DNA from 3 places in the Aeribacillus sp. FSL M8-0235 genome. Region 2 is predicted to be linked to each of the others. Evidence: riboswitches for the same ligand, from Rfam matches in the RefSeq annotation. Region 2 holds a riboswitch; each other region holds the start of a gene.
The links. Region 2 has a riboswitch for thiamine pyrophosphate ahead of NSQ71_RS07350 (acetylornithine deacetylase). Riboswitches for the same ligand answer to the same signal wherever they lie in the genome.
Positions count from the first base shown of each region.

Region 1: another riboswitch for thiamine pyrophosphate. It lies ahead of tenI (thiazole tautomerase TenI); the one in region 2 lies ahead of NSQ71_RS07350 (acetylornithine deacetylase).
Region 3: another riboswitch for thiamine pyrophosphate. It lies ahead of thiT (energy-coupled thiamine transporter ThiT); the one in region 2 lies ahead of NSQ71_RS07350 (acetylornithine deacetylase).

Region 1 covers NZ_JBBOBW010000001.1:1,133,098-1,143,066, forward strand. The annotation lists gene mgtE (magnesium transporter) at 1-266, shown strand, start outside; gene NSQ71_RS05620 (monovalent cation:proton antiporter family protein) at 292-2,145, shown strand; TPP riboswitch at 2,200-2,308, shown strand; gene tenI (thiazole tautomerase TenI) at 2,448-3,062, shown strand; gene thiO (glycine oxidase ThiO) at 3,049-4,161, shown strand; gene thiS (sulfur carrier protein ThiS) at 4,169-4,372, shown strand; gene NSQ71_RS05640 (thiazole synthase) at 4,379-5,146, shown strand; gene NSQ71_RS05645 (ThiF family adenylyltransferase) at 5,143-6,156, shown strand; gene thiD (bifunctional hydroxymethylpyrimidine kinase/phosphomethylpyrimidine kinase) at 6,171-6,983, shown strand; gene fabI (enoyl-ACP reductase FabI) at 7,082-7,858, shown strand; gene NSQ71_RS05660 (CotO family spore coat protein) at 8,138-8,524, shown strand; gene NSQ71_RS05665 (DUF1360 domain-containing protein) at 8,619-8,960, shown strand; gene NSQ71_RS05670 (hypothetical protein) at 9,882-9,969, opposite strand, start outside.
Region 2 covers NZ_JBBOBW010000001.1:1,508,222-1,518,190, forward strand. The annotation lists gene NSQ71_RS07330 (peroxiredoxin) at 1-196, shown strand, start outside; gene NSQ71_RS07335 (TlpA family protein disulfide reductase) at 289-744, shown strand; gene NSQ71_RS07340 (hypothetical protein) at 976-1,644, shown strand; gene NSQ71_RS07345 (IS4 family transposase) at 1,811-3,061, shown strand; TPP riboswitch at 3,264-3,364, shown strand; gene NSQ71_RS07350 (acetylornithine deacetylase) at 3,488-4,753, shown strand; gene tenA (thiaminase II) at 4,786-5,463, shown strand; gene tenA (thiaminase II) at 5,481-6,161, shown strand; gene NSQ71_RS07365 (ECF transporter S component) at 6,177-6,752, shown strand; gene NSQ71_RS07370 (ABC transporter ATP-binding protein) at 6,764-8,221, shown strand; gene NSQ71_RS07375 (energy-coupling factor transporter transmembrane component T family protein) at 8,233-9,030, shown strand; gene urtA (urea ABC transporter substrate-binding protein) at 9,367-9,969, shown strand, end outside.
Region 3 covers NZ_JBBOBW010000001.1:3,253,535-3,263,503, forward strand. The annotation lists gene NSQ71_RS15945 (DnaJ family domain-containing protein) at 1-138, opposite strand, end outside; gene NSQ71_RS15950 (DUF2179 domain-containing protein) at 160-705, opposite strand; gene NSQ71_RS15955 (DUF418 domain-containing protein) at 809-2,044, opposite strand; TPP riboswitch at 2,217-2,320, shown strand; gene thiT (energy-coupled thiamine transporter ThiT) at 2,389-2,949, shown strand; gene menC (o-succinylbenzoate synthase) at 2,991-4,100, opposite strand; gene NSQ71_RS15970 (carbon-nitrogen hydrolase family protein) at 4,364-5,320, opposite strand; gene pdxR (MocR-like pyridoxine biosynthesis transcription factor PdxR) at 6,177-7,616, shown strand; gene NSQ71_RS15980 (hypothetical protein) at 7,682-7,930, shown strand; gene NSQ71_RS15985 (SPFH domain-containing protein) at 8,180-9,022, shown strand; gene NSQ71_RS15990 (Arc family DNA-binding protein) at 9,038-9,205, shown strand; gene NSQ71_RS18625 (IS3 family transposase) at 9,547-9,690, shown strand; gene NSQ71_RS16000 (acyl-CoA dehydrogenase family protein) at 9,732-9,969, opposite strand, start outside.

The DNA.
Region 1 (9,969 bases), 380 kb from region 2:
TTACCGGAACAGTATGCGGAATTGTTGTTGCACTGACAATTTTTATTTGGAAGCAGAAATTTTTCTTAGGACTGCTAGTGGGTCTTTCCATATTGTCAACGCTGACTGTTGCGACAATTGCCGGGGCGTTTGTTCCTCTTGTCATGCACAGGCTTCGTATTGACCCGGCTGTGGCCTCCGGTCCATTTATTACAACGATTAATGATATGATCAGCATTTTGATTTATTTTGGCATGGCGACACTATTTATGAACTATTTGCTCTAACAAAATTAGCTAAAGGAGGCGTAATATGGAATCACATGCAGTAACCTCTCTTGTCATCGTGTTGGTAGGCGCTTTTTTAACCCCGATTTTGCTGCATCGGTTCAAACTGGCATTCATTCCTGTCGTCGTTGCGGAAATTATTGTCGGATTAATCATCGGGAAAACGGGATTTAATTTAGTGCAAGAAGATGTATGGCTGTCAACTCTCTCAACGCTGGGATTTATATTTCTCATGTTTTTAAGCGGGCTTGAGATTGATTTCACCATTTTCTCCAAAGAGAAGAAAAAAGAAGAAAAGCTGCCCAACGGAAAAAAAGCTCCTCATACTTTTTTGGTTGCGTCAATTGTTTTTCTTGGCATTTTCGTTGTTTCATTACTTTTATCGTATTTGTTAATGTGGATGGGATTTATCCGCAATGCCTTTTTCATGACGTTAGTGATTTCAACGATTTCTTTAGGAGTAGTAGTGCCGACGCTGAAAGACGAGCAAATTATGAAAACAACCATCGGCCAAATTATTTTGCTGGTGGCTGTCATAGCCGACCTTGTCACCATGATTTTGCTGGCGGTTTTTGTCTCCTTAAACAGCGAAGGAGAAAGCAATACGTGGCTTCTGCTTCTTTTGTTTGCAGCAGGCGTACTGCTTTACTTCATTGGCAAAAGGTTTAAAAGTCGATCCTTTATTAAATCGATGTCAAAAGGAACGGTTCAAATTGGAACAAGGGCGGTTTTTACGTTAATTCTCGCACTTGTAGGTTTATCGGAAACGCTTGGGGCAGAAAATATTTTAGGCGCCTTCCTTGCGGGAGTTTTAGTCTCGCTTTTATCGCCTAATTCAGACTTGGTGCAAAAGCTAGATTCGTTTGGCTACGGTTTTTTAATCCCGATCTTTTTTGTCATGATAGGGGTGGAATTGGATTTATGGGAATTGATCAAAGATCCGAACCTTCTTTTGTTAATTCCTTTGTTATTTCTCGCCCTCTTGATCTCAAAGTTTATTCCCGTTTTTGTGCTGAGAAAATGGTATGATACGAATACAACGATTGCGGCGGCGTTCTTGTTGACTGCTACTTTATCATTAGTTATTGCGGCAGCTGAAATTGGACAGCGAATCGAACTGATTGATAAGCAAATGGCTGACGCACTAATAGTAGTTGCCGTGTTAACAAGCATTATCACGCCGATAGGATTTAAAAAATTATTCCCTAAAAAAATGGCGGTGCAGCCTAAAAAGAAAATTGCTTTTATTGGTGCAAATCAAATGACCCTTCCAGTCACAAGGGAATTGGACAAAAATTTGTATGAAGCAACCGTATATCATACACAGCAAGACAAAATTGAAAACGGGACTGCTCAATCGGTATTTAAAATAGAAGAATTGAAAGACTATTCGATAGAATCATTGAATGAACACCACATAATGGAAGCTGATATAGTAATAGTGGCTACTGGGGATGAAGAAAGAAATGCGGAAATTGCGACATATGCAAAAGAATGCGGCGTAGAACAGGTCATCGCCTCCATTTCTTCCCCGGAGTTGGATCAAGCATTAAAAGAAAAGGGGATCAGCGTATTTTCCGTCATGCTGTCAACAAAAACGCTGCTCAGGGCTTTGATCGAATCGCCTGGCGTTATGCGGATCTTAACAAACCAAGACAACTCTCTTTATCAAATTAATATGAATAACCGAAAATATGATGGAATGAAGCTTCGATACTTTCCGTTTACAGGAGATTGTATCTTTGTCCGGATTTTTCGAGGTGAAGATTCCATTGTGCCTCACGGCGATACCGAATTGAAAAAAGGGGACCGCTTGATTGTAACGGGTTCCCGCAAATATGTAAATGAGTTAAAAGATGAGCTGGAATTTAGCAAATAATATTTGCAAACAAAACAAATTGTGATAGCATGAAATTAGTATGAAAATTTAATAAGCATCCACTAGGGGAGCCTTTGAAAAGGCTGAGATTAAAGTGTTGACTTTAAGACCCTTTGAACCTGATCTGGATGATGCCAGCGTAGGGAAGTGGGAATTTGAAACATATGTCTGATATTCCATTACCACTTTCCAGCAAGGAAGGTGGTTTTTTATTGTTTCCAGTCTCACCCTTGGACAGCTGCTTTCCAGTTTTGAACCTTGAAAGACGAGTGTGAGCGTCTTTCTCATGAAAGGAATGTACAATGTTGGAACTTCATGCCGTAACAGACGGAACAAAACCGGTCAACGAGCTAATACGCATAATTTTGTCCATATCAGAACATGTTGATTACGTTCATATACGAGAAAAAAATAAAAGACCATGTGAGATCATTCATCTCGTAGAACAGCTTTTGGCAAAAGGGATAAGGAGAGAACAGCTTGTTATCAACGATCGGCTCGATGTTGCGCTCCTAACAGGCGTTCAAAATGTTCATCTTCCGGGAACCGGCCTGCCGATAAAAAAAGTGAAAAGCGCTTTTCCACAAATAAAAGCCGGTGTCAGCGTCCATTCATTAGATGAAGCGGTAAAAGCAGAAAAAGACGGAGCAGACTATTGTTTTTTCGGAAACGTTTTTGAAACGAACAGTAAAAAAGGACTTCCGGCAAAGGGAACAGATTTGCTTGGGAAAATCGTTGGACACGTCAATATTCCTATTATCGCCATCGGTGGGATCACGCCTGATAATATGCAAAAGGTTTTAGAAAAAAAAGCAAGCGGTATTGCCGTTATGTCCTATATCTTTTCTTCGAAAGATCCAGGGAGCGCTGCCAAACTTTTCAGGAAAGGGGAAGCTTTTTCAAATGAACGTTTTTGATGTTGGAATCATCGGGGGAGGGGTCATCGGCCAAGGGATCGCCTATGAGCTATCAAAAGCTGGGCTGAAGACCGCCGTGTTTGAAAGCGGCGAAATCGGAGGTAAAGCGACATCCGCTGCAGCAGGAATGCTGGGTGCCCATTCTGAAAATGAAAAAAGAGACATATTTTTTGAGCTATGCTTAGAGAGCCGAAATTTATATCCGAGCCTTGCAAAAGAATTATTGGAGCAATCTGGTGTGGATATTGAGCTTGTGCAGGAAGGCATGTATCGGCTTGCATTTACTGAGGAAGAAGGCCGCTCCCTGCAATCGCTTGCAGATGAGGATGAACTAGAATGGCATTCAAGGGAAAACGTACTGGCAAATGAGCCACATGTTTCTGAAGACATTGCGGGAGCTCTTTGGCTTAAGCATGACGGCCAAGTGAAAGGTTCATCTGTTTGCCACGCATATGCGAAAGGCGCTAGAAAATATGGTGCATCTATTTTTGAACAATGTCCTGTTTTCGACGTGATTAAAGAGGGAAAAGCATACAAGCTTGTCACTTCCCAAGGAGTTTTTATATGTGGAAAAGTCGTCGTTTCAAGCGGAGTTTGGAGTGGCTTTTTCTTTGAAAAGCTGGGGCTGAGAAATCCAATGAAGCCCGTTAAAGGAGAATGCTTAGCCATAAAACCGAAAAAACTGGTGATCAACAAAACAGTGTTTTACGAGCACTGTTATATCGTACCGAAAAAAGACGGCACCGTTATTATTGGAGCAACTTCTTATGAAAACGACTGGGATACGCATCCGACAGTCAAAGGAGTATCCGAATTAATGATAAAGGTTCAGAAAATTATGCCAGAAATCGGGTCTGAACCGGTCGTTAGTGCTTGGTCGTCGCTCAGGCCGCAAACAGCTGACGGCTGGCCGTATTTTGCCGAGCACCCGGAGCATGAGGGAATCTTTTTTGCGACCGGCCATTATCGAAACGGCATTCTTCTAGCGCCGATTACAAGCTTGATCGTAAAAGACATGATTTTGAAAACGAATCAATATGAGCGTTATGTTCATAGCTTTTCTTTAAACAGATTGCTTTCTGATGCGAAAGGGAGGTGATTAAACAGTGAAACTTCGCATTAACGGCCAGCAGATGGAAGTGGAGAATAGTGTTCGGAACATAGAAGATTTGCTGAACTTTTTTCAATTGCAGGAAAGAATTGTTGTCGTTGAACGAAATGGTGAAATTGTTTCAAAAGAACAATACAGTATCCAGACATTAAATGATGGTGATCAAATTGAAATTGTCCATTTTGTTGGAGGGGGATGATGATTCATGTTAAAAATAGGTGATAAAACATTTCAGTCGAGATTAATGTTAGGAACTGGAAAATATCCATCTTTTGAGATACAAAAAGAAGCGGTGGAAGCCTCAGGTGCTGAAATTTTGACATTTGCCGTCAGAAGAATGAATATTTACGAGCCTTCACAGCCAAATTTTTTGGAGATGTTGGATTTATCGAAATATACGCTTCTGCCGAACACGGCCGGGGCAAAAACTGCTGAGGAAGCAGTCAGAATCGCCAAGCTTGCGAAGGCATCAGGATTATGTGATATGATTAAGGTGGAAGTAATTGGAGATGATAAAACGCTTCTCCCTGATCCGATTGAAACATTGAAGGCATCAGAGATGTTATTGGAAGAAGGGTTTATTGTTCTTCCATACACTTCAGACGATGTTGTTCTGGCGAAGAAGCTTGAAGAATTAGGGGTTCATGCCATCATGCCGGGAGCATCTCCGATCGGATCAGGCCAAGGAATTGTCAATCCTCTCAATTTATCATTTATTATTGAGCAAGCTAATATTCCAGTCATTGTTGATGCCGGAATCGGTTCGCCGGCAGATTGCGCACTCGCCATGGAGATGGGAGCAGATGGAATCTTATTAAATACAGCTGTTTCTGGTGCAAAAGATCCTGTGAAAATGGCGAAGGCAATGAAGCTGGCGATTGAAGCAGGCAGACTTGGATATGAAGCAGGACGCATTCCGAAAAAACGGTATGCACAAGCAAGCAGTCCAACGGAAGGAATGTTAACGACATAATGGAACGATATTCTCGCCAAATCTTGTTTTCTCCTATTGGAGAAGAGGGACAAAAAAAATTGCTGAAAAGCCATGTGCTCATTGTTGGAGCTGGAGCACTCGGCTGCGCAAGCGCTGAAATGTTAGCCCGTGCTGGAATCGGTAAAATAACCATCATTGACCGTGATTATGTCGATTGGAGCAATCTCGGGCGTCAACAGCTGTATACAGAAGAGGATGCGAAACAAAAGCTGCCAAAAGCGGTTGCTGCCAAAAAACATTTGCAGGAAATCAATTCGAACATTTCGATTGAAGCGATTGTGGGCGATTTCTCAATTGATTTTATTGAACATGTAAAGGATGTAGACCTTATCATCGATGGAACTGACAATTTTGAAACGAGATTTTTCATCAATGATTTAGCAATGAAGCACGAAATACCTTGGATCTATGGGGCAGTAGTGAGAAGTTATGGAATGACCGTTTCCATCGTTCCGAAACAAACACCATGCCTCCATTGTATGCTCCAAGCGATTCCGTCTGACGGAATGACGTGCGATACAGTTGGCGTGATCAGCCCGGCGGTGCAAATCGTCGCCTCTTATCAAACAGCAGAGGCACTGAAATATTTAGTCAGCGGAGAGGTGTCCAAGCAGTTAGTTTCATTTGATGTTTGGACAAGGGAGCATTCTGCAGTGGACATGACAAAATTAAAAAAGGCCGACTGCCCATCGTGCGGACATCACCCGACATATCCATATTTGTCGGTTGAAAATGGATTAAAAACAGCGGTTTTGTGCGGAAGGAATACCGTACAAATACGTCCGCAGCAAAAACAGAAGATTTCGCTATCAGAAATTACCAATCGTTTGCGCCCGATCGTGAAAGACTTAAAAGGAAATGCTTATTTAATTTCCTTTCAGGCGGATGATTTCCGCGTTGTGCTTTTTCAAGACGGAAGAGCATTAATTCACGGCACTAAGGAAGAAGAGAAAGCAAAAGCTATTTATCAACGTTACTTCGGAGCTTAAATGGAGGTGTGTTTATGACCATTGGAAAAGCGTTGACGATTGCCGGGTCCGATTCAGGGGGAGGCGCGGGAATTCAGGCAGATTTGAAAACTTTTCAGGAGTTGGATGTATACGGAATGAGCGTGATCACGGCCGTTACGTCTCAAAACACATTAGGTGTTCATGGCGTCTACCCTGTTCCGATTGAAGGGGTGATCAGTCAGCTTGATGCAATTGCTGAAGATTTATCGCCAGATGCGGTCAAAACAGGAATGCTTTTTAATCAAGAAATCATCCAAATCGTCTCAAATAAAATTCGAACGTATGGGTGGAAAAAAATTGTCGTTGATCCAGTAATGATTGCAAAAGGCGGACATCCATTACTTGAAGAGTCTGCCATCAACGCGCTCATCAACGACTTAATTCCGCTTTCGTTTATTGTGACGCCGAACATCCCGGAAGCGGAAGCGATCACGGGCATCGAGATAAAATCGTTTGATGATCGGAAAGAAGCTGCGAAAAAAATTTGCCAAATGGGAGCAAAGCATGTGATCATAAAGGGAGGACATCAGCCGTCGGGCAGCGAAATCATTGATTTGTTGTTTGACGGGCATGATTTTTATGAATTTAAAGGCAACTATGTCAACACAAAGCATACGCACGGAACAGGCTGCACTTTTTCTGCTGCGCTGACAGCTGAGCTCGCCAAAGGTAAAGACGTTATCGAAGCCGTAAAAACCGCAAAAGAGTTCATCCATCTTGCTGTAGAAAATGCACTAGGCATTGGAGGCGGCCACGGTCCTACCAATCATTGGGCATATAAAAGAAATTTAGCTGCTTCGAAATAACATAAGCCGGACATATATGTTCTGGCTTTTTTCTCTTTTGTCCTTTATAATTATGATCAGGTATTAATAACTTGTAATAATGTTTAGGAGGATTTTCCATGAAATTGAATTTGGAAGGCCGAAACATTGTGGTCATGGGTGTTGCTAACAAGCGAAGCATTGCTTGGGGAATTGCCCGCTCTTTGCATGAAGCAGGAGCAAGATTGATCTTTACATATGTTGGCGAAAGAATGGAGAAATCGGTTCGAGAGCTTGTAGATTCGTTAGGACGGGAAGATTATCTCGTGCTGCCTTGTGATGTAACAAAGGATGAAGAAATCGAGCAGTGTTTTGAAAAAATTAAAAGCGAGGTTGGTGTGATTCACGGTATCGCTCATTGTATCGCCTTTGCGAATAAGGAAGAGCTGAGCGGTGAATATTTGAACACAACAAGAGACGGCTTCCTGTTGGCCCACAACATCAGTTCTTATTCTTTAACGGCGGTTGCGAAAACAGCCCGTCCTTTGATGACAGAAGGCGGAAGCATTGTTACATTAACTTATTTAGGCGGTGAACGGGTCGTTCAAAACTACAACGTAATGGGAGTTGCGAAAGCGTCATTGGATGCTAGCGTGAAATATTTGGCGAACGATCTAGGTAAAGAAAATATTCGCGTCAATGCCATTTCCGCTGGTCCGATTCGTACGCTTTCGGCAAAAGGTATCAGTGATTTTAATTCAATTCTGAAGGAAATAGAAGAACGTGCTCCGCTGCGCCGAACCACAACACAAGAAGAAGTTGGAGACACGGCGTTGTTCCTGTTCAGCGATCTTTCCCGCGGCATTACAGGGGAAACGATTCATGTTGATTCAGGTTTTCATATTTTAGGTTATTAAGTTAGCTGAAAAAGATTAATCTGTGTGCGTTACTCGCACAAGATTAATCTTTTTTTATGGCAGGATAAAATGAAATTTTGCTGTCAGCTTCAAGGTGCCACTATTTCAAGCCGTGAAGCTTGGATTTATTGTTGATGTTCTGTTACGACTTTTTGTGTCAATGTGCAGCGATTTTCAAATGCTCTTTTGTCATAAGAAAAAGTTAGATTTCCGTCATGATTTCATTCTATCGTGTCATAAAATAATGAGAGAAATCATATTAGAGGGTGGCGATCAAACTTGATTAAAAAAGAAAAATTAGAACCTTTGATGTATATTGTCCAGCCGAATATAAAAAAACCTGAAGTGACCATGCAGTCGACGTTATTAAAAAAAATTGCAAATAATTCTAAGCAAGCGGTAAAGAGCTCATGGACGAAGGAAGAAATTTATAAAAGAAGAAGAGAATTGGCAAATATGACGATTCATGAAAAGATTGATTTCTTTTCAAGTCTTCCGGAGCATGTGTATAAAAACGTATGTGAAATTAAAACAGTAGAGAAAACATACAAAGGAATTATTTTGTCAAAGGAAAACGATGTCGTTCAAATCCGTACATTTGATCAAAATGAACCTTTGAAAATAAAATCGAAAAGTATTTTAGACATAAAAGTGTTAGGGAATTAAAATGGAGAACTCGGTTATGCCGGGTTTTTTAATTTTATTTGAACGCTTTAAATATTCAAAACATATGTTGGTGAAGGAAAGGAGAATTGATTCCATGGAGTGGTATTGGTTTTCATTTGTTCTCACTGCATTGGCATCTTTTCGATTAACGAGAATTATAGTGTTTGATAAAATCGCTTCATTTTTGCGGGCTCCTTTTTTAACAATTGTGGAGGAAAAAGGGGAGACAGGAGAAACCGTTTCTTTTTTCAGACCGAAAGGAAAAGGACTTCGATTGTGGATCGGTGAGCTTTTAAGCTGTTATTGGTGCACAGGAATATGGTGTGCCGCCATTTTATTTTTTGGAAATGAATATTTATACGCCATTTTCCATCCAATTACGGTCATATTAGCGATCTCAGGCTTGGCAGGAATTATTGAACATTTACTTGATTGATTGCCGCCATTTACAATGTCCCTCAAGCATGAATTGAATAAACTAAGGGAATGGTTTGTTAAAGACATGAAAAGCGTTCATTTCGTCAGGAACGAATATTGAACCCATGAACGATTTACAGCTTAAAATGCCCCTCAAGCGGAATCTGCTCACTCTGGGAATTGAGTGTTAAGGAAATAAAAGGAAATAAAAGGGGTTCATTTTGGTCAGAAACGAACAGGACGATATAGAACCTATGAACCTTTACAGCTTAAAATGATCTTCAAGCGGAATCGCTCACTCTCGGAATTGGGTGTAAGGAAATAAAAGGGGTTCATTTTGGCCAGAAACGACAGGACGATATAGAACCTATGAACCTTTACAGCTTAAAATGCCCCTCAAGCGGAATCGGCTCACTCTCGGAATTGGGTGTTAAGAAAGGGAAAGGGGATGAAAGTTGCCGTTTTGTCAGGAACGAAAAGGAGCAATTTGACCCCATTTATGAACGCAATAAATAAACATTTACAGCCGGAAGCTTTAATAATTTCTTGCTGATTTCAAACATCACTGTGGAGCATGTCCCCTAAGTCGAAGCTTTAGCAATAGACGATTCAAAAAAACGGAAAAGTGTAAGAAAACCTGAATTTTTTACGAATTCGATCCGTTCATCTCAATTTCATTGATTTATGAGATTGACATGGCGGCTGCATTTCTTTACGAGAAGTTTCGGCGTCAAAAAGTTTTTCTGGCGGCAAAGTTCTTATTCTGACTAGCACCCTGTAACGAATTTTGCCGCCTATAGCTGAAAGGTAAGCAGCCAATTTCGAATGATTGTGTGTAAAGGACAGATTGTTAAAGTCGTGAAAAAAGAAACGGTCAAAAAATGAAAGTTCTTTTATAACCGGAAGGAATATAAAGAACTTTCATAAACTTGACCGTCTGTTAATTGATAATAATTTTGTTTTCAAACGGAATGCCTTCTTTCTTCTCCTGGCAATATACAAACCCTTCAATCACCAGCGCTTCATCG
Region 2 (9,969 bases):
TTTAATCGAAGAAGAAGGAGTTGCTCTTCGCGGATTGTTCATCATCAATCCAGAAGGCGAACTTCAATATCAAACAGTATTCCATAACAACATTGGCCGCGATGTTGATGAAACATTGCGTGTACTTCAAGCGCTTCAAACTGGCGGACTTTGCCCAGCAAACTGGAAGCCTGGTCAAGAAACGCTTAAAGTATAATGAAGCTTTTCATTCAAAGGGCCTAGCAGTACGTTAGGCCTTTTTTCAAACGATTATTTTTTTGATATTCATTCTTCAAGGAGGAAGCGGAAATGAAATTACGTGAGCCAATGCCTGAATTAGTCGGAGCAACAACTTGGCTGAATGGCGAAGTAACGAAAGAGCAATTAATCGGTGAAAAACCAACATTAATCCATTTTTGGTCAATCAGCTGCCATTTGTGTAAAGAAGCAATGCCGAAAGTAAATGAGTTCCGCGATCAATATAAAGATAAACTGAACGTAGTAGCTGTTCATATGCCTCGCTCCGAAAAGGATTTAGATATTGATGATATTAAAAAAGTAGCGGAAGAACACGGGATTACGCAACCGATCTTTGTTGACAACGAACATAAATTAACCGATGCTTTTGAAAATCAATATGTACCTGCATATTATGTTTTTGACAAAAACGGCATTCTTCGCCACTTCCAAGCAGGAGGAAGCGGAATGAAAATGCTGGAAAAACGTGTTAATCGGGTGTTAGCGGAAACAGAAAACGCTGAATGATTCAACCATCTGCAAAACATTGCAGGTGGTTTTTCATTTTAGAAAAATACCTTTCCGGCTTTGAAAGGACTTGTTTTTATTGCTTCGAAGCTTTCAAAAGATAAGCATCTCCATTTACCATTCATCTGACATCCTTTTTCCAGCTCTCAATCCTAAAGAAATGATTCACATTCCAAATCACAACATGCTATAATAAATGATGCTAGTTTGAACAAAAAGGAGCATAGGTGGATGGCAAAACAATCACAAACTTTTTCCATTATGAATCTATTAAAGGTGCTTTTGGCTGTCATCGTTATCCTTTTCCTATTTTATTTGCTTGCATTTAACGACGTCGTCGTGCGTTTTATATCTCTGCTATTAAATGGATGTTTAGTTGTTCTCGCCTTCCTTGTCTATCGGAAAATAGACTATATGATAAAGATGAAAGAAGAACGAAAAGAGCCTATTCAAAACGAAAAGCTGCCTGATGAAACAGAAATGGCGCGAAAAGAACAGCAATTAAATAAACTGGAGCTTGATAAAACGCAATTGTTGGAGGAGCTATTAACAAAAGCCGGTATCGAAGAGGAAGAAAAACAAAAGTACCGAGCCAAAATTAGAGAAAAAGAGGATGAAGCTTCAAAGCTTCAACAAGAGCTAGCATTCATGAAAGGCCGGATTGCCAACTTGATTTTAAAAAGAGATCCTGAGATCGAGCGGATTGTCCTGCTGCTTGATGCGGATTTTATATTAAATCATTCGTTAGTGGAAATTAATCGAAGGTTTCAGGAAATTAGCGGCAGTTTTTCTGAACAATCCATCGAGCATTTGAAAAAGGCTAATTATATTGATCAACATTTGCAATTTACTCGAATTGGTTATCGTGAATTATTAAAGACAGCAAAAAGGATCAATTAACCGTTGGCTTGTATTTTTCTATATTTTATCAGTAGCATTGCATTAAGTTAATTTTAATTTGTCAAGCCCAATTTTATGTTAAATTTCATCTTTTTGGATATAAAAAAACTCCTTATAATTAGGATTGGCAGTCCTATCCAAATCCTAAGAATAAGGAGAAACCATTATGGATAAGAATACCACAGAATCCACAATAAATGAACTATTTAAAGAGATCGATCCAATAACTTTTTCAAAACTAATTAATGTGATTGACGTTGACAAATACATTAAAAAATTAACAGCGTATAAGTTTTTACAACTTTGTATCATCGCTCAGATAAATGAATTGGAAAGCTTAACAAAATTGGCCAAACATTTGAAAGACAAGGAAGAGTTGCAGACATATCTGGAATTTGATGCAATTAGTACTTCGCAACTTTCTCGCAAATTAGGCCAATTATCCCCTCAACTGTTTGAAAAAGTATTTAAATATCTGGTCTTAAAGATCCAAGGGCAAATGAAAAATGCCCCGATCATCCGAAACATTGGTCGTCTTCTGGTCATTGATTCTACCACGATGAGCATGAGTTTGAGCCAATATCCATGGGCAACTTTTCGTAAGACAAAGGCTGGTGTTCGACTCCATTTAAAGGTTGTTGTAACGAAGGATATCACTGTTCCGGATCAAGGGATTATCTTACCCGCGAAACATGCCGATCGCACACAGATGGACGAACTCATTGAAATCGATCCAAATGCGATTTACTTGTTTGATCGAGGGTATGTCGATTACAAACAGTTCGACCGCTTATGCCGAGAAGGGGTGCGATTCATTACCCGGCTTAAAAAGAACGCAGAGATTGAAGTTTTATCGGAACGGATTCCCAATCCAGAACGTTTGATTTATAGGGATCAGATTGTCATTTTAGGAAATGACCGTAATCATACCAAAATGACTCATCCTCTCCGATTGATCGAAACGGTCGACAGCGAAGGGAATCCCGTGATCATCATAACCAATTGCTTTGATCTTTCTGCGGAAGAGATTGCAGATTTATACCGATATCGCTGGAAGATAGAGACCTTCTTTAAATGGATGAAACAGCACCTTAAGATAAAAAGATTTTATGGAAAAAGTCAAAATGCCGTTTACAATCAAATTTGGATCGCCCTAATCACCTATTGCTTACAGGCCATGCTCCAATTAAAAGTGAATCACGATGGTCCTTTATTAGAGATCAAGCGAACTTTACAGAATCTGCTTTTTAAAGGTTTTGACTGTTTTGTTCGCTCCCTTTTTAAAAAGCCAATTCGAACGTCCAACGGTCGGAAAAAATACGATTGGGAAAAAGATTTTGAAACCATCGTGTACCAATTTGAAGAAGGGGAGGTGGAACACCTAGACGATTTAGTTTATGATCCAATGTTTCTGTAATATATTGCCAAATTGTGGAAGTGGACTGCCGATTAAGACGTCATTGTCCTTTTAAGCTTGCTTAGAAAGATTGTATGTCTGAATATTCAGTTACATGAAATAACTGGAATTTTTATTGAGCTTGACAAACATTAAATTTTTTTATGCAACGCTACTGATATTTTATGATTTAATGAAATTAAATGAAAATTTCATAATATTAACATACCACTAGGGGAGCCGAAAGGCTGAGAAAGGCGTGTGCCTTGACCCTTTGAACCTGATCTAGATCATACTAGCGTAGGGAAGTGGTGCAGTAATATCGAAACCTGTCTATGGGTTTTGTATATACTTGCCCGTTCCCTTATATTGGGAACGGGCTTTTTGCATTACATGGCCGGTTGGCAAACCATTTTTCAAAACAAATGTTAAGAAAGGGGAGACAACGTGTTACAAACGCTATTTCAGCAAATTGATGAAAGGGAAGAAGAACTTCTGAATCTTCTAAAAACACTCGTATCGTTTGAAACGCCGAGCCCTCCGGCAAGAAATGCAAAAGAGGCTCAAAAGTATGTCGCCTCATATTTGGAAGACATCGGCTTTTCCATTGATCAATGGGATTTATATGAACAAGATCCAGTCGTAGTAGGAACGAAAAAAGGAAAAGATCCAGAAAATTACCACAGTTTAATTATTAACGGGCATATTGATGTCGCTTCAATCGAAGAGGGAGAAGAATGGCTAACGCCTCCTTTTGAGGCAACGGTTAAAGGGGATTACATATACGGACGCGGTGTAGCGGATATGAAAGGGGGAATGGCTGCCAGTCTGTTTGCAATAAAGCTGCTGCAAGAAAACGGCATTGAGCCGGGAGGGGATATCATTTTTCAGTCCGTCGTCGGAGAAGAAGTAGGCGAAGCAGGAACAAAATCGTGCTGCGACCGGGGATATCGAGCTGATTTTGCCATCGTTGTCGATTCAAGCAACTGTGAAATACAAGGGCAAGGCGGGGTGATCACGGGCTGGATTACGATTGAAAGCCCCGAGACATTTCACGATGGCACGAGAAGACAAATGATTCATGCCGGCGGGAAGCTTTTTGGGGCAAGCGCGATTGAAAAAATGATGAAAATTATTGAAGGACTGCGAGAGCTTGAACAGCATTGGGCAGTGATGAAAACGAGCAAAGGCTTTCCGCCTGGTTCTGCCACAATTAATCCTGCAGTGATTGAAGGTGGAAGGCACGCCGCTTTTGTGGCCGATAAATGTTCCCTTTGGATTACCGTTCACTATTACCCGGAAGAGCATTATGTAGAGGTGATCCGGGAAATTGAAGAACATATCCATCATGTTGCAATGGCTGATCCATGGCTTCGGAAATATCCTCCGAAATTTAAATGGGGCGGCACATCGATGATTGAAGATCGAGGAGAAATTTTCCCAGCTTTTTCATATGACGAACATTCACTCGGAGTGAAAACATTACAAAAAGCACATAAACTGGCATTTAATGAGGAAGCAAAGCTGACGATGTCCCCTACTGTGACAGACGGCGGCTGGCTGAGTGAAGCGGGAATTCCCGTCGTTTTATATGGACCGGGCACGCTTGAAGATGCACACTCGGTGAATGAAAAGCTGTCCATCCCCCAATTAAAAACATTTACAAAATCGCTGATCGCGTTTTTATTTGATTGGTATCAGAAAAAACGATGACAATTACAAAAGCTGCGAAAGGGGTAATTCAAATGTTTACAGACCGATTGTATAAAACTGCAAAACCGATTTGGGAAGCGAGTTACCATCATCCGTTTGTTCAAGGAATCGGCAATGGGACGCTGGATATCGACAAATTTCGCTTTTTTATGGAGCAGGATTATCTTTATTTAATCGAATACTGCCGCCTGTTTGCCCTTGGAAGCTTAAAGGCTCACAATCTTCAAACAATGACAGTTTTTGCTGATCTTCTACATTCGACGTTAAAAGTGGAAATGGATTTGCATCGTCAATACGCTGAAAGAATAGGAATAGAGAAGGAAAAATTAGAACAAGTTCAGCCTGCTGCTACAACCGTTGCATATACGAGCTATATGTTAAATGTGTCGCAGCGAGGATCATTGGCAGAACTGGTTGCCGCAGTCCTTCCATGTACATGGAGCTATTATGAAATCGGCACACGCTTACATGAGATTCCTGGTGCCAGTGAACATGAGTTTTACGGCGAGTGGGTAAAAATGTACGCATCAACAGAATTCGGTGAATTGGCAAAATGGCTGAAAGATTTAATGAATGAGCTTGCAGAAGGAAAACGGGAAGAAGAATTGAAATGGCTGGAAGATATTTTTGTCACAACGAGCAAATACGAATATATGTTTTGGGAAATGTCTGAACGAAAAGAAATGTGGCCAATCGAAATCAATTCTTAATATAGGAGAGAATGAACATGAAATTTTCTGAAAAAATTCGAACAAAAGCAGATCCGATATGGCAGGCCAGCTTCGATCATCCATTTGTAAAAGGTATTGCCGATGGGAGTTTGCCGCTTGAATGTTTTCGTTATTACGTTTTGCAAGATTCGTATTATTTAAGCCATTTTGCAAAAGTGCAATCGTATGGAGCGGCAAAAGCAAACGATTTATATACGACATCGCGAATGGCTCAGCATGCACAAGGAACATTTGAAGCGGAATTATCTCTTCATGAAACATTTGCCAAACAGCTGGGAATCACAGAGGAGGAGAAGGCGAATTTTAAGCCGGCCCCAACGGCGTACGCCTATACTTCCCATTTATATCGAGCGGCGATCAACGGTCACTTAGGCGATATTATTGCTGCAATACTTCCGTGCTATTGGCTATATTACGAAATTGGCGAAAAATTAAAAGATGCGAAGCCAAAAGAACCGATTTATCAACAATGGATTGCGGCTTATGGGGGCGATTGGTTTAAGCAGCTTGTCGAAGAACAAATTGACAGGCTGGATGAAATCGCACAACAAACGATAGAAGCCGATCTAAAAAGAATGGAAGAGCATTTTATCATCAGCAGTCAATATGAATTAGCGTTTTGGGAAATGGCTTACCGTTTAGAAAAATGGGAAGTGGAACCAAAAATCAGTCAATAAAGGAGTTTGATCATAATGAAAGGATTAAAACTGACAGACATTCTAGTAACAATTGTTATTTCGATCGTTTTTGGAATTGTTTATAAACTATGGGGACCGCTTTACTATGCGGTCAAGCCGATCGGGCTGCATGTCGACCAGCTCATATACGGTATGTGGTTTATTGCTGCGACGGTCGCCTTTCTTATTATTCGCAAGCCTGGAGTAGCGCTGATAGCGGAAACAGCAGCGGCATCTGCAGAATTTATAACCGGCTCTGAATTCGGCATAGAGGTTCTTCTTTACGGAATCGTCCAAGGACTATTTGCAGAGATCATTTTTGCGATTTTTCGATATAAAAAGTTTAATATCGGTGTTGTCATGCTGGCTGCAGCCGCTTCAGCAGCTGGTTCGCTAATTATGGATCTTTATAAAGGCTATATAGATGACTTAGTATTTTGGAACTTGCTATTATTCATTGGAGCTCGATTGATTGGCTCAATCATTATTGCCGGCGCGTTTGCCTATTATCTAGTGAAATCTTTGGAAGCAACAGGAGTGACTAATTTAGTAAGACCTGCGTCGCATGAAGATTATGACGCACTGAACTAGAGGTGGCAAACATGGATCTAGTATGCGAAGTGAAAAATTTACGATTAAAATATCCTGGAGAGGAATCCTTGCTTTTTAAGGATGTATCCTCTTCTTTCTATAAGGGAGAAAAAGTCTTGCTTCTTGGTCCTTCCGGCTGTGGGAAATCGACGTTTTTGCAAGTGTTAAGCGGTTTAATTCCAAAATCTATTGAAGTGCCGATGAAAGCAGAAAAAATCTTGACCCCGTCATCTTGGGGATATGTGTTTCAAGATCCTGACACGCAATTTTGCATGCCGTATGTAGATGAAGAAATGGCTTTTGTTTTGGAAAATTTGCAAGTGCAAAGAGAACAAATGCATGAAAAAATGCGAGTTTACCTGGAAATGGTCGGCCTTCATTTTGATGATCTTCATATCAGTATTCAATCATTATCAGGCGGCATGAAGCAACGGCTGGCGATCGCCACTGTTTTAGCATTGCATCCAGACGTGTTATTTTTGGACGAGCCGACTGCAATGCTGGATCCGGAAGGGACAAAAGCGGTATGGGACACGATGAAACAAGCAGCTCAAGATAAAACAGTTATCATCGTTGAACATAAAATTGATCATGTTCTTGACTTTGTCGACCGCATACTTTTATTTAATCAAAAAGGACAAATCGTCGCAGACGGTCCGAAAGAACAAATTTTTTCTCGGTATCGGAAAGAAATTCGCGAAGACGGCATTTGGTATCCCGGTGTATGGGAGGATTATCTTCGTGATAAGCAGGGGTATTACAAAAAAACCCCTTTAAAAGAACAGGTCGTGATTGAGCTTGAGCAATTTAAAGGATATCGAAAGAAGGAAGTCAAAATCGATGTACCATATGGAAAGGTTCATGCAGGTGAATGGATTGCGATAGTGGGGAAAAACGGCGCCGGAAAGAGCACTTTGTTACATTCATTGATGCAGTTTATACAAACGACCGGCACTTATTTGCTGTTAGAAAAAGAAGCAAAGAAAATAAAAAAGCTTTCCAACATGCTGTCGTTCGTTTTTCAAAATCCGGAATTTCAATTTGTCACCAATTCAGTTTACGATGAAATTGCTTATTCGTTGAGGATTGAACGGATGAAAGAAGAAGAAATTCGAACAAAAGTAGAAGAAATGCTCGAATTATTTCATTTACAGAAGCACCGCCATCAACACCCTTATCAGCTTTCAATGGGACAAAAAAGAAGATTGAGTGTTGCCGCTTTAATCATTAAAAAACAGCCGATCATGCTTTTAGATGAACCGACTTTTGGGCAAGACTCATCAAATACGTTTCAGCTCTTGGAGCTTTTAGAACATTATCGCAAACAAGGGTCTACCATTTTGATGGTGACACATGATGAACAAATAGCAAAGCATATGGCGACAAGAGTTTGGCGGATCGAAGGCGGGAAGCTCGTAGAGGATGAAATTCATTCTTGTGAGGATGAGCAGATGTATGTTCAGATATAGGGGGATCTACAATGGATTTTGACATAAAAGAAACATGGCTGCATAAAATCAACCCGAGCTTAAAGCTATTGTTTCTGATCGTTTTATTTATTAGTGTTCTGTTTATTCACAACATTAATTTTTTAATCAACTACACAGTTGCCGCCTTTCTTTTATTTGCTTTTTTTACCGGTCATCCGATGAAGCGCATACTTTTATTGCTGATTCCATTCGTGCTTATTTTTGTGTCGACTGCTACCTCCATGATCTTTTTTGGAAAAGGTGAGACAACATGGTGGAAATGGGGGCTGATCCATATTACAGAAGAAAGCTTTTATCGCGGTCTTCATTTAGGATTTCGTGCCCTTATCTTCGCTCTGCTTGGGTTAATGTTTTCGTTAACGACAAGACCGGTTTTTTTATTTTATTCGTTAATGCAGCAATTAAAGTTGAAGCCTAAATATGCTTACAGCTTTATGGCAGGCATTCGTTTAATCCCTATTATGATCGAAGAGTTTCAAACAATACGGCAAGCGATGATTGTAAGAGGTGTTGAACAAAGAAAAGGCTTAGCGAATTTTTTTCATAAATTGAAAGCATACTCGATTCCGCTGCTATCGCAAAGCATTCGCAGAGCGCACAGAATTGCTGTAGCGATGGAGGCGAAAAGATTTTCGAATGACACAAAAAGAACGTTTTACTACGAAATCGGGTTTTCCAAATACGATCTTTGCTTTGTCCTTTATTTTATAATCGCTATTTTGTTAAGCTACTATGCAGCTAAGATGCTTCCGTTTTTCCCGGTTACAGATGTAAGGTATATTGAATAAATGGCAGCCGGCTGCAAAATGCTTTTTCATAATCGCTGCATGGTAGATTTAAATGATTGAATAGTCCCGAAAGCATCCAAGTAAAGTGATTGTCCCAACTTACGAAACGATGGACAGTGTCAAACAATTTTTTCTGAAAAGGAACAAGAAGTAAACCATTTTGAAGCAAAAAGTGAATGAGTTTGTTTGATTAAAAAGAGCCTCTAGGGGAAACACCTAGAGGTATTTTTTTTGAAAAATCATGTTAACATTTTTTCCGTACTTGTTGTATGAAGGAAAGAGAATCGGTATTTTTGTTATATAAAATTACATAAAGTGTTAAAAAGGGGGACAATAATGAAAAAAATTTTTTTATTTCTAACGGTTTTCTCTGTAATTTTCGCAAGTGGATGTGCCATGTCTTCTGCTTTAGAGGAAAAGGAATCAAGCGATGGACAGAATAGCGAACAAAATGAAACGGATGTTGTGAAAGTCGGTATTCTCCATTCATTAAGCGGCACGATGGCGATCAGTGAAGTTTCTTTAAAGGACGCAGAATTAATGGCGATTGAAGAAATTAACAACTCAGGCGGGCTTTTAGGAAAGAAAATTGAACCGGTTATTGAAGACGGCGCATCTGACTGGCCGACTTTTGCTGAGAAAGCAAAGAAATTACTGCAACAGGATAAGGTAGCGACGATTTTTGGCGGCTGGACTTCCGCAAGCAGAAAGGCCATGCTGCCGGTAGTCGAACAAAATAAAGGCTTGCTTTGGTACCCCGTTCAATATGAAGGAATGGAATCTTCTCCGAACATTTTTTATACGGGGGCGACCACCAATCAACAAATTGTGCCTGCTGTCAGCTGGCTGTTAAACAATAAAGGGAAGAAGTTTTTTTTAATTGGCTCGGATTATGTGTTTCCGCGCACGGCAAACAGTATTATTAAAGCACAATTAAAA
Region 3 (9,969 bases), 1.7 Mb from region 2:
AGCCATTCGGAGTTCTTCCGGAATATCAGACAAATCGTCATGCGGGAGAGGCTTCCCCATCCCGGGAAGTTCTTTAAACTCTCCCTCTTCATATGCCTTTTTGATCCGATCCTCAGCAATTTTTGCAAATATATCCACGCTTCACCCTCCCTTCGACCGTTATGTTCGTCCTTTTTCTAAACGCTTTACCCGCTTTTTCATCGCTTTTGTTAAATATCCGCCTTTAAAAGAACGAATTTCATACGAGCTTAAAAACGCTTTTGGTTCTATTTCATTGACAAGGTTTAAAAATTCTTCCTCCCGAGAGCGTTGAGCAACAACTTCCAAACGATACCTGATCGAATTCATTCCTTCTCCTTGAAAGACCGTAACCCCAAAACCAGCCTCCCTCAATTTTTTTACTAATTCGGAATTTTTATCCATTAAATTCACATTGTATGTTACATATCCAAAAGCCAGCTTTTTCTCCAGTTCACCGCCCAACAACAGCCCTGCACCAAAACCGACAATATATGCACTAATATTGTAAATATTAGATAAATCTTGAAAAACTATTCCTAAAGCGACAATATAAATCGCTGCTTCTAGCAAACCTATACCAGCAGCAGCCTTTGTTTGATTTTTCACTAACAAAATAGTTCGGATCGTCAATACTGGTACATACAATAATTGCAGCAAAAAAATAAAAATTGCTTGTAGAAACATGTTGCCTAGACACTCCTTTGTTCCATCATACTATAAATTATTTTCAAAAAGAAAGAGCTATCATAAACTCAAAATCTGAGATTTGAAACTACATTTTTACAATTCATCTTGATCTGTTATTATGCTTCGAAACTTCCTTTTTCATGCGAATAGGCTGGCGCTTGAAATACATCGCTGTTCTCCATACCCACTCCAACGGCCCTAATTGAAAATATTTAAACCAAATATGGCTGATGATAAGCTGCACGGCAAAAATTGCGAGTGCAAGCCAAAAACCGGCGAAGGGGTATACTTTACCGTACAATCCCAATCCGTAATGATAAAAAAGATATGTACAAATAACAGATTGCATGATGTAATTTGTCAATGACATGCGTCCAACAGGCGCTATCTTCTTAACAATTTGCCGGCAGATTGGGTGAAAATATAAAAATATGAGAGAGATCACATAAAACAACATGAGAAATGGTGCACCGAACACCATGTAAAAACTATTTTTAGCGGTGACCGCAAAAATATTTAACGGAAGCCCAATGATAAGCCCGAAAAACCAGATGGCTGTTAATAACCTTCGATGCTTCTCCGGTTCTTGAAAAAGCTTTTGTTTCGCAAATATCATGCCAACTAAAAACATGCTGATATATGGGAGCATGTTTATTATATAGACAAGCGGTTGAAAAGGCCACATGCCAGACATAGACATGTAAAAAAGCCGATCATGAATACGCTGATGGAAAATATCAGTAAAACTTCCGTTTTGATATGAATGGATTGCGTTTCTTGCCTCCTCTTCCAGTAAGGCAGCCTGCTCTCTTTTTTGGACAAAAGCATCCTCACCATTGGATACAGCCGTCATCAAACCAATAAGGAGCAAATATAAACTAAATAAACATACAGTCCATACCAAAAGGGTTTTCCAGGAACACTTCCGGAAAAAAAGGAGAAGAAACCCCAGCACAGCATAATCCATTAAAATGTCTCCATCCCAAATGAAAAATGAATGAATTAGTCCAAATACAAAAAGCACCACCAGTCTGCGTATATATATAGAAACAAAGTTCCTGCCGTTTCCTAAAGCCCGTTCCTCCATGATGATGATTCCAAATCCGAACAATAATGAGAACATTGTAATAAACTTCATTTGTACAAATATTTCCAAAATATTTTTCGTTAGAAAATCCCATGTTCTCCATGTTTCAGTAAAAAAATTTTCGCTGCCTATTTGGTATAAATATACATCTGGATAGCTGAAATGCGCCATATTCACAAGTAAAATGCCAAATATCGCAGCCCCCCGCACCACATCCACTACTTCATAACGCTCACGTTTAAGATTCAAACCAAAACCCCCATTCTGAAAAAAGTTCTTATTGTTAACGCCCTTTTTTCATTACTTTTTGTCCAAAGGCTGCATTTCAGCTTTATCATGTTTAAATTTATTTGAATATAGCGAAAAAAGAATGACAATTTTCTTATAGTCTATTATGATAGACATAAGATTCGAATATCAGCAGATCCACAAGGGGAGCTATATGCTGAGAGTGGACGGATATTTCGTCCAGACCCTTTGAACCTGTTAGTTAATGCTAGCGTAGGGATGTGGAAGTATACTGATCCATGATACAGCCTTTTCCCCCTTATGGATATTTGTTGATAGCAAATAATATACAGGGGGTTTTATTTTTGGAAAAAAATCGCTTATTACTATTAATAGAAGCAGCAATCTTTGCAGCATTGGCAGTTATACTTGATCTTCTCCCTTCCATTCAATTATCATCAGCCATTTCTATATCCATTGCCATGGTGCCTGTACTCATATTATCGTTTCGATCCGGTGCAAAGATTGGCTTCATTTCCGGCTTTTTATGGGGATTATTGCAAATTGTATTAGGTGATGCATACATCCTGATGCCTGTTCAAGGCTTCATCGACTATTTTCTAGCTTTTTCCTTTATCGGTTTAGCCGGTCTTTTCTGCAAAACTATCCAAAATAAGCTGAAAGATGGAAAGAAAAGCTCTGCTCTTGTTTTCATCATCTTTGGCGTCTTCATCGGAGCTTTTGCACGTTATTTTTGGCATTTTATCAGCGGTGTCTTTTTCTTCGGAGAATATGCACCAGAAGGAATGTCAGCGGTCGTTTATTCTTTGATCGTAAACGGCATTACGATGATAGGAGCGTTTGTATTATGCGCTGTCGTTACTGTTATTCTCATTATGGCGGCGCCAAGATTGGTTGTAAAATAAATAAAATAGTCCTCTGCAAAACATGCAGAGGATGATTTTGTTTATAGGGTAAATACTTTCGTTTCAACAGTGTATTTTTTTAATTTTTCACGGCTTACATGAAAACCGATCCCCGGGTTATCAGGCAAGGCAATTTTTCCATTATAAACCGATATTTCCGGTTCAATAATATCTTCTTCCCAATACTTAGATGAACTGGATATATCTCCTGGCAGTGTGAATTGTTCAAGTGTCGCTAAGGCTATATTATGGGCCCGTCCAATCCCTGATTCAAGCATCCCTCCGCACCAAACTGGAACATTTTGCTCTTTGCAAAAATCATGGATTTTTTTTGCTTCTGTCAAACCGCCAACACGGCCGATTTTTATATTCATAATTTTGCAGCTTCGAAGTTCAACAGCCTTTCGAGCATCTTCGAAGGAACAAATACTTTCATCTAAACAGATCGGTGTGTCCAATTCTTTTTGAAGTTTGCTATGATCCACAATATCATCGTGCGCAAGAGGCTGCTCAATCATCATTAATTGAAACTCATCCAATTGTTTTAGATGATTTATATCTTTTAATGTATAGGCACTGTTCGCATCAGCCATTAAATCCAAGTTCGGAAAATGCTTCCGTATTTCCTTAACTACTTCAATATCCCAACCTGGTTTAATCTTTATTTTTACTCTCTTGTATCCTTCCTCCTGATATTGTTCAATAAGACTGATTAAATCTTTTATTGTTGGCTGAATACCGATGCTCACCCCAGCTTCAACTTCTTTTTTCATTCCCCCGAGAGCTTGTGAAAGAGGTATATTTTGCTGTTTTGCATATAGATCCCACACGGCACCTTCCAAAGCCGCTTTTGCCATATAATTTCTGCGAATAAAACGAAACGATTCAGCCAACTCACGAGGATGATGAAACGACGTCTTTGATAAAATCGGAATGAGGAAATCTTCGATCATGTGCACAGTTGTTTTCACGGTTTCTTCTGTATACCATGGAATGGAAAAAGCAACCCCTTCTCCAAAACCGGCTGCACCATCATCATCCTTTACTTCTACGATCAACAATTCGCGATCGTGAATGTCTCCATAGCTAGTAGAAAATGGGGCTTTCAAACGCATCTGTAATATATGCAAAACAATTTTCTTAATTTTTATCAATTAAGAGCATCTCCTTTTTTAAACAAGCTCTCAGCTAAGTTCGACAAAATCATTCCCATTCGCCAGAGGGCTCGATATTTCCCGGAAAATATTTCTTAAAATAGCGAATCCACTCGAACGTTTGTTTTACACTAATTATAAAATAAACGCTTTCTTAATGTAAAGGAGCAAGGGATTTCTTTATTTCCCTTATTGTTTATTGAACTGTAAAATCTCAAATAAATAATGAGATAATCGTAGAAACGAGTCTCATCATGAGATTAATTTTTCCACTCAATAGTTGTCTTCTTCTCTTTGTTGACTAGCAATTTAAAAACATCAGGTCTTGCATAATGCCCAACAGGATCAAAATCAAACTGGCTATAGGCGATTTGTTTCATATCCAGTTCTGCAATGATGATGTCTTCCTTGCCAAATACGGGCTCTGTCACATATTCGCCCAACGGTCCAACAATCGCGCTACCTCCTCTGCTCATTACTTCAGGTGAAGAAGCAAGTTCATCATAACAAGCCAAATCTTTCGGATACATATCTTTTGTCACATATTGATTGGCAGACAAAACAAAGCATCTCCCCTCCAAAGCAATGTGGCGGATTGTTGACTGCCAAGTTTCCCTTGCATCAGCCGTTGGGGCAATATAAATTTGAATTCCTTGTGCGTACATCGCAGCCCTTGCTAACGGCATATAATTTTCCCAGCAGATTAGCGCCCCTATTCTTCCATAAGGGGTGTCAAACACTGGTAATGTGCTTCCATCCCCTTCCCCCCAAACAATCCGTTCTGCTGCAGTCGGTTTTAATTTGCGGTGTTTTCCTAACAACTGTCCGTCAGAATCGAAAAATAAAACAGAACAGTAAAGAGTCCCGCCGCTAAATTCATTATCCCTTTCTGTTACACCTATCACAAGGTAGACACCTGCTTTTCGAGCCGCTTCACCAAGTTGTTCCGTCGTTTCGTCTGGAACAGCTACAGAATTGCTCCAGTATCTATACCAATCCTTCCTCCCTTCAGCCGAACGGCTCCCAATCGTTGTACCAAAAGATAAGCCTCTAGGATAAGCGGGAATAAAAGCTTCAGGAAATACAACAATCTTTGCTCCTTTTTCAGCAGCTTGATGTATGAGGCTAACCGCCTTTTTTGTCGTGGCGTCCCGGTCCATAATAACAGATGAGGCTTGTATAACAGCAACTTTAACCTTTTGTGCTCTGTTCGACATATTTTTCCCCTCCACCAAATCAAAAAATCTAAAGCAATCTTAAATGCCGAAGCTCATGAACCTTCAAAGTCATAACCTTCGGAAGTTGCACCCTATTCATCTTCCATAAAAAAATCTGCACAGGAAGGAAAACACTTTGAATAATCCTCTTTTTAAGCATAGAAGGGCCGGTCCATGAATTTGAGTTCAAAATAATTGGATTATGTTTTTCCATGAGAGCTTTTCATGTGATATCTCATCTGAAGTAATTTAATGATAATTTCTTAGCATGCTCCTTTGTACAATACAGCTGTGGTTGAGTGTCGAACTAACTATCAACACTTAATTCTATAAAGCATTAAGCGTAAAATATGAGAAACGGTTTGAATTGGAGTATATTATTCATAATAAAAATGTTCAAAAATTTTTGGACCATCCAATCAAAGACTTTGTCAATCATCCAATTTCAATACTGCAACAGCCATTTATCCAAGACGAACCATAAAGTGAAATAAATTTGCCGAAAATCGCACATCTATTTTAAGGGTTTTCAACTTCAAGTAAAGAAAAAATCGGGCAGGACAGCTTTAAGCATTGCGTCCATGTTACAAAAGCTAATGATTTTTCAGCAGCGTTCAAATCATGTGCTAAAAACTCCAAGTTAAAATAAAAGTGGATGGGTAAAATGTTACTGAATTGGATGGGCATTATTCTTTCATCTAGCGTTATAATTAATGTTTGAACAGGTTCAAATTTTGATGAATATAACAACATTTTCGATTATGTTCAATAGGAACATTCTATAGATAAATAACAAAGAACCTGATTAACTTGCCATATTGCAGGAAGTGCCAAGCAGATCAAAAGGGTGAAGCATATGGACTGGAAACCGGATCGAAATGCAAAAAAGCCTATATATAAACAGCTGGCCGAATATATTGAAAATGGAATTGCGGATGGCACATTTCCCCCTGATAAACCGCTGCCTTCTGAACGGTTTTTGGCCAATAAGCTGCAAATAAACAGAAGCACAGTTGTGGCTGCATATGACGAATTAGAATCAAACGGACTTATCGAGAGAAAGAGAGGAAGCGGAACAACAATCAGCAAAGATATATGGGGCATGACAAAGAAGCGTGTACCAAGCTGGAATCGGTATATTGAGGCAGGATCGTTCTTGCCGAATTTACCTGTGACCCAGAGAATACGCAAAGAGATGGAAGAGCATAAACTAATCAATTTAGCTAGCGGTGAATTGTCGGAAGATCTTTTTCCAATCGACTCCTTGCGAGAAATCATTTCGACAAGGTCATTTATCGGAAGCCTAGGATATGATCATCCTCAAGGGAATGAGATATTAAGAAAAACTATCACAAAGCATGTGAAACGATATCGGAGAATTGAGACAAATCCGTCTTCCATTCTCATCACATCAGGAGCGCAGCAAGCTTTATATTTAATCGTCCAATGCTTATTAAAGCCGGGTGATGCGATAGCATTAGAAGAGCCTTCGTATTATTACAGTCTCCCGGTCTTTAAATCAACCGGAATTAGACCTTTCTATTTACCAGTTGACAAAGACGGTATAAACCCGGATGATTTGCTTCTATTGCATAAAAAACATCGAATCAGGATGATCTTTTTAAATCCTGCTTTCCAAAATCCATCAGGCGCTTTCCTTCATAAAAACCGGCGGGAAAAAATATTGGAAATATCGTCTGAGTATGGAATACCGATTGTTGAAGACGATCCTTACAGTTTAACGTCCTTTAATGGGGAAGAGACCTACCCGCTAAAATCAATGGATGAGCATGGAAATGTCTTATATATCAGCTCATTGTCGAAAATTGTTGCTTCTGGTTTGCGAATTGGTTGGGTTATTGGACCAAAGCCTGTGATTGAAAGATTGTCTGATGCCAAACAGCAAGTGGATTTCGGTCATGCCAGCTTTACTCAATGGATTGCCAATGATTTTCTGGAATCTGACGACTTCGATGCCCATATCAACTGCTTAGTCAAACGGCTCGAAAACAGAAGGGATCAAATTGTCAAAAGCCTTCGATTCTACTTAAAAGACGATGTTGATTTTTATATCCCGCAAGGAGGCATTCATTTATGGTGCAAAATAAAGAAAGACTTTAATGAGATCCAGCTGCTAGAAGAGTCGATCAAGCGCGGGGTTATTTATGTTCCGGGCTCAACGCTTGGATCAAGTACAAAATATGTCCGTTTTACCTTCGCAAGAGAAAATGAAGAAAATATAAATGAAGGAATAAAAAGATTTGCTGATGCATTTTATAATATTCAGCATAAATAAATTCCTATTTTCAGGTGATTATCAAAATTCTCTACCACAATGTAAAGAGACAGGGAGATGGTTTTATGTATAGTATGTTATTGACCGTAGGCATTATTATTTGTGTACTTGCACTCATTTTAACTGCGTTTATCGGAAAAGAAGTAGGAAAAAAAATAGAAACATATAAAGCGATCGGGAACAGTCCCCATGATGAACTTACAAGGTCAAGGGAATATGAAACAAGCTCCTTTCGCAATGTTCGCTCGTTGACATGGATTTATACCTTATTGTTCATTGTCATCCTCATTGTATGTCTTATTTTTCTGTTTTAATGCTAAAGAAACGAACCTATGCAAACAATAATGAACTAAATATATTTAAACCTAAATCCTCGACTAACCCTTGCTAACGAAATGACGTTTAGCATGGTTGTTAGTTGAGGTTTTTTATTTTGGTTTTCATTGAATTTTCATAGCTCCAAAAACGTTTTTCGCCAAAATTTTTTGACAATATATATTTACATTTATTTCAAAAAGTGATATCATTTTAATATAAAAATAATATGAGAGGGGCAATGAAAGTTGAAAGAAAAAAAGGCATGGTTTATTGACGGGTTTATTGGAATTGTATTAATCGTTGCACTTTTGCTCGGAGCAGCTTTTACATTTATCCAGGAGTTTATTGTTCTTGCAATTGTATTGGTTGTTCTTGCCGTACTGCTTGGAAGCGGTCTTACCATTGTACAGCCGAATCAAGCAAACGTTGTCATTTTCTTCGGACGTTATTTAGGAAGCATTCGGAAAAGTGGCCTTGCCTTAACGGTTCCATTAACTATTAGACAAAAGGTGTCCCTTCGCGTTCGAAATTTTAACAGCAAAAAGCTAAAAGTAAACGATGTGGAAGGGAATCCGATTGAAATTGCTTCGGTCATCGTCTTTAAAGTAATCGATTCCGCAAAAGCAACTTTTGATGTGGATGATTATGAAGAATTCGTGGAAATCCAAAGCGAGGCTGCCATTCGTCATGTAGCAACGAAATATCCTTACGATACGTTTGATGACCACAATATTACATTAAGAGGCAACGCCGATGTTGTTTCAAAAGAGCTGGCAGATGAATTGCAAGAACGGTTGAACGTCGCTGGAGTTGAAGTAATAGAAGCTAGACTGACTCATTTAGCTTACTCGACTGAAATTGCCAGCGCCATGCTTCAGCGCCAGCAGGCAGCCGCCGTTTTATCTGCGAGAAAAAAGATTGTCGAAGGAGCCGTCAGTATGGCCCAAATGGCTGTCGAGCAGCTGGCTAGCGACGGAACGATTGAGCTTGATGAAGAAAGAAAGGTTAACATGGTGAATAATTTAATGGTTGCGATCATCTCCGATCGCGGCACCCAGCCGGTCATAAATACCGGAAGTCTATATTAATGGTTGTGTCGCATCATGGCAAAAAAGAAAAATTTCCCTTTAAGAATCGATCCTGAATTGTATGCCGTTATTGAACGTTGGGCGCAAGAGGAATTCCGCAGCGTCAATTCCCATATTGAATTTTTATTGCGGGACGCTGCTCGACGCGAAGGAAGGTTAAAGAAAAAAAAGGAGAAAGAATAAAACATCGATCATCTTTTCCGCAAGTCAAAAATTGGCTGCTGACTTCCTTCAGATCTTGGCGCCCTAGACACCCTTGTCTTAAACAAAATACTGCTGCTTTAAAGCTTGGCGAATGTACAGATGCCCAGCACATACAAAAAATCCCTTATGGATAACTGAAGTGACCCAGTAAAATGGGACAAGGAAAAAATACTCTATAGCGATCAAGGGGCGGTCTATACGTCTTATGCTTTTCAACATTTAGCCAAAGAAAAAGGCATTACCACGAGCATGTCCCGCAAAGGAAACTGCCATGATCATGCCGTAATAGAATCGTTTCATTCTTCATGAAAGGCTGAAACATTCTATTCACAAAAAAACAACATCTCACTAACTCTATTGTAAAACAAATGGTTCAGAATGACATCTATTATTATAATCAAATTCGAATTCAGGCCAAATTAAACTACCTGTCACCTATTGAGTTCAGGAAACAGGCAGCATAGGTGTTTTTTCTGTGTCTCAAATAGGTGGGTCAGTCCATTTTTTATGAGTGAAGAACTTTTTCTAAATGTTTCACTGTTGGTGTTAAATTAGCAAAGAAATACGCTTCGCGGAGTCTGCGGGAAGGTGCACTATGCATGAGATATCCAGCGCTTCCGTGATGAAGCATGTTTGCCTGTACAGCTTCAAGGGTTAAATAAGCAGCTTCCAAACGTATCCTTGCAATTTCTTTCCAGTCGAGTCTTTGACCGCTGAACAATGCATGAATGTCATCTTGAATT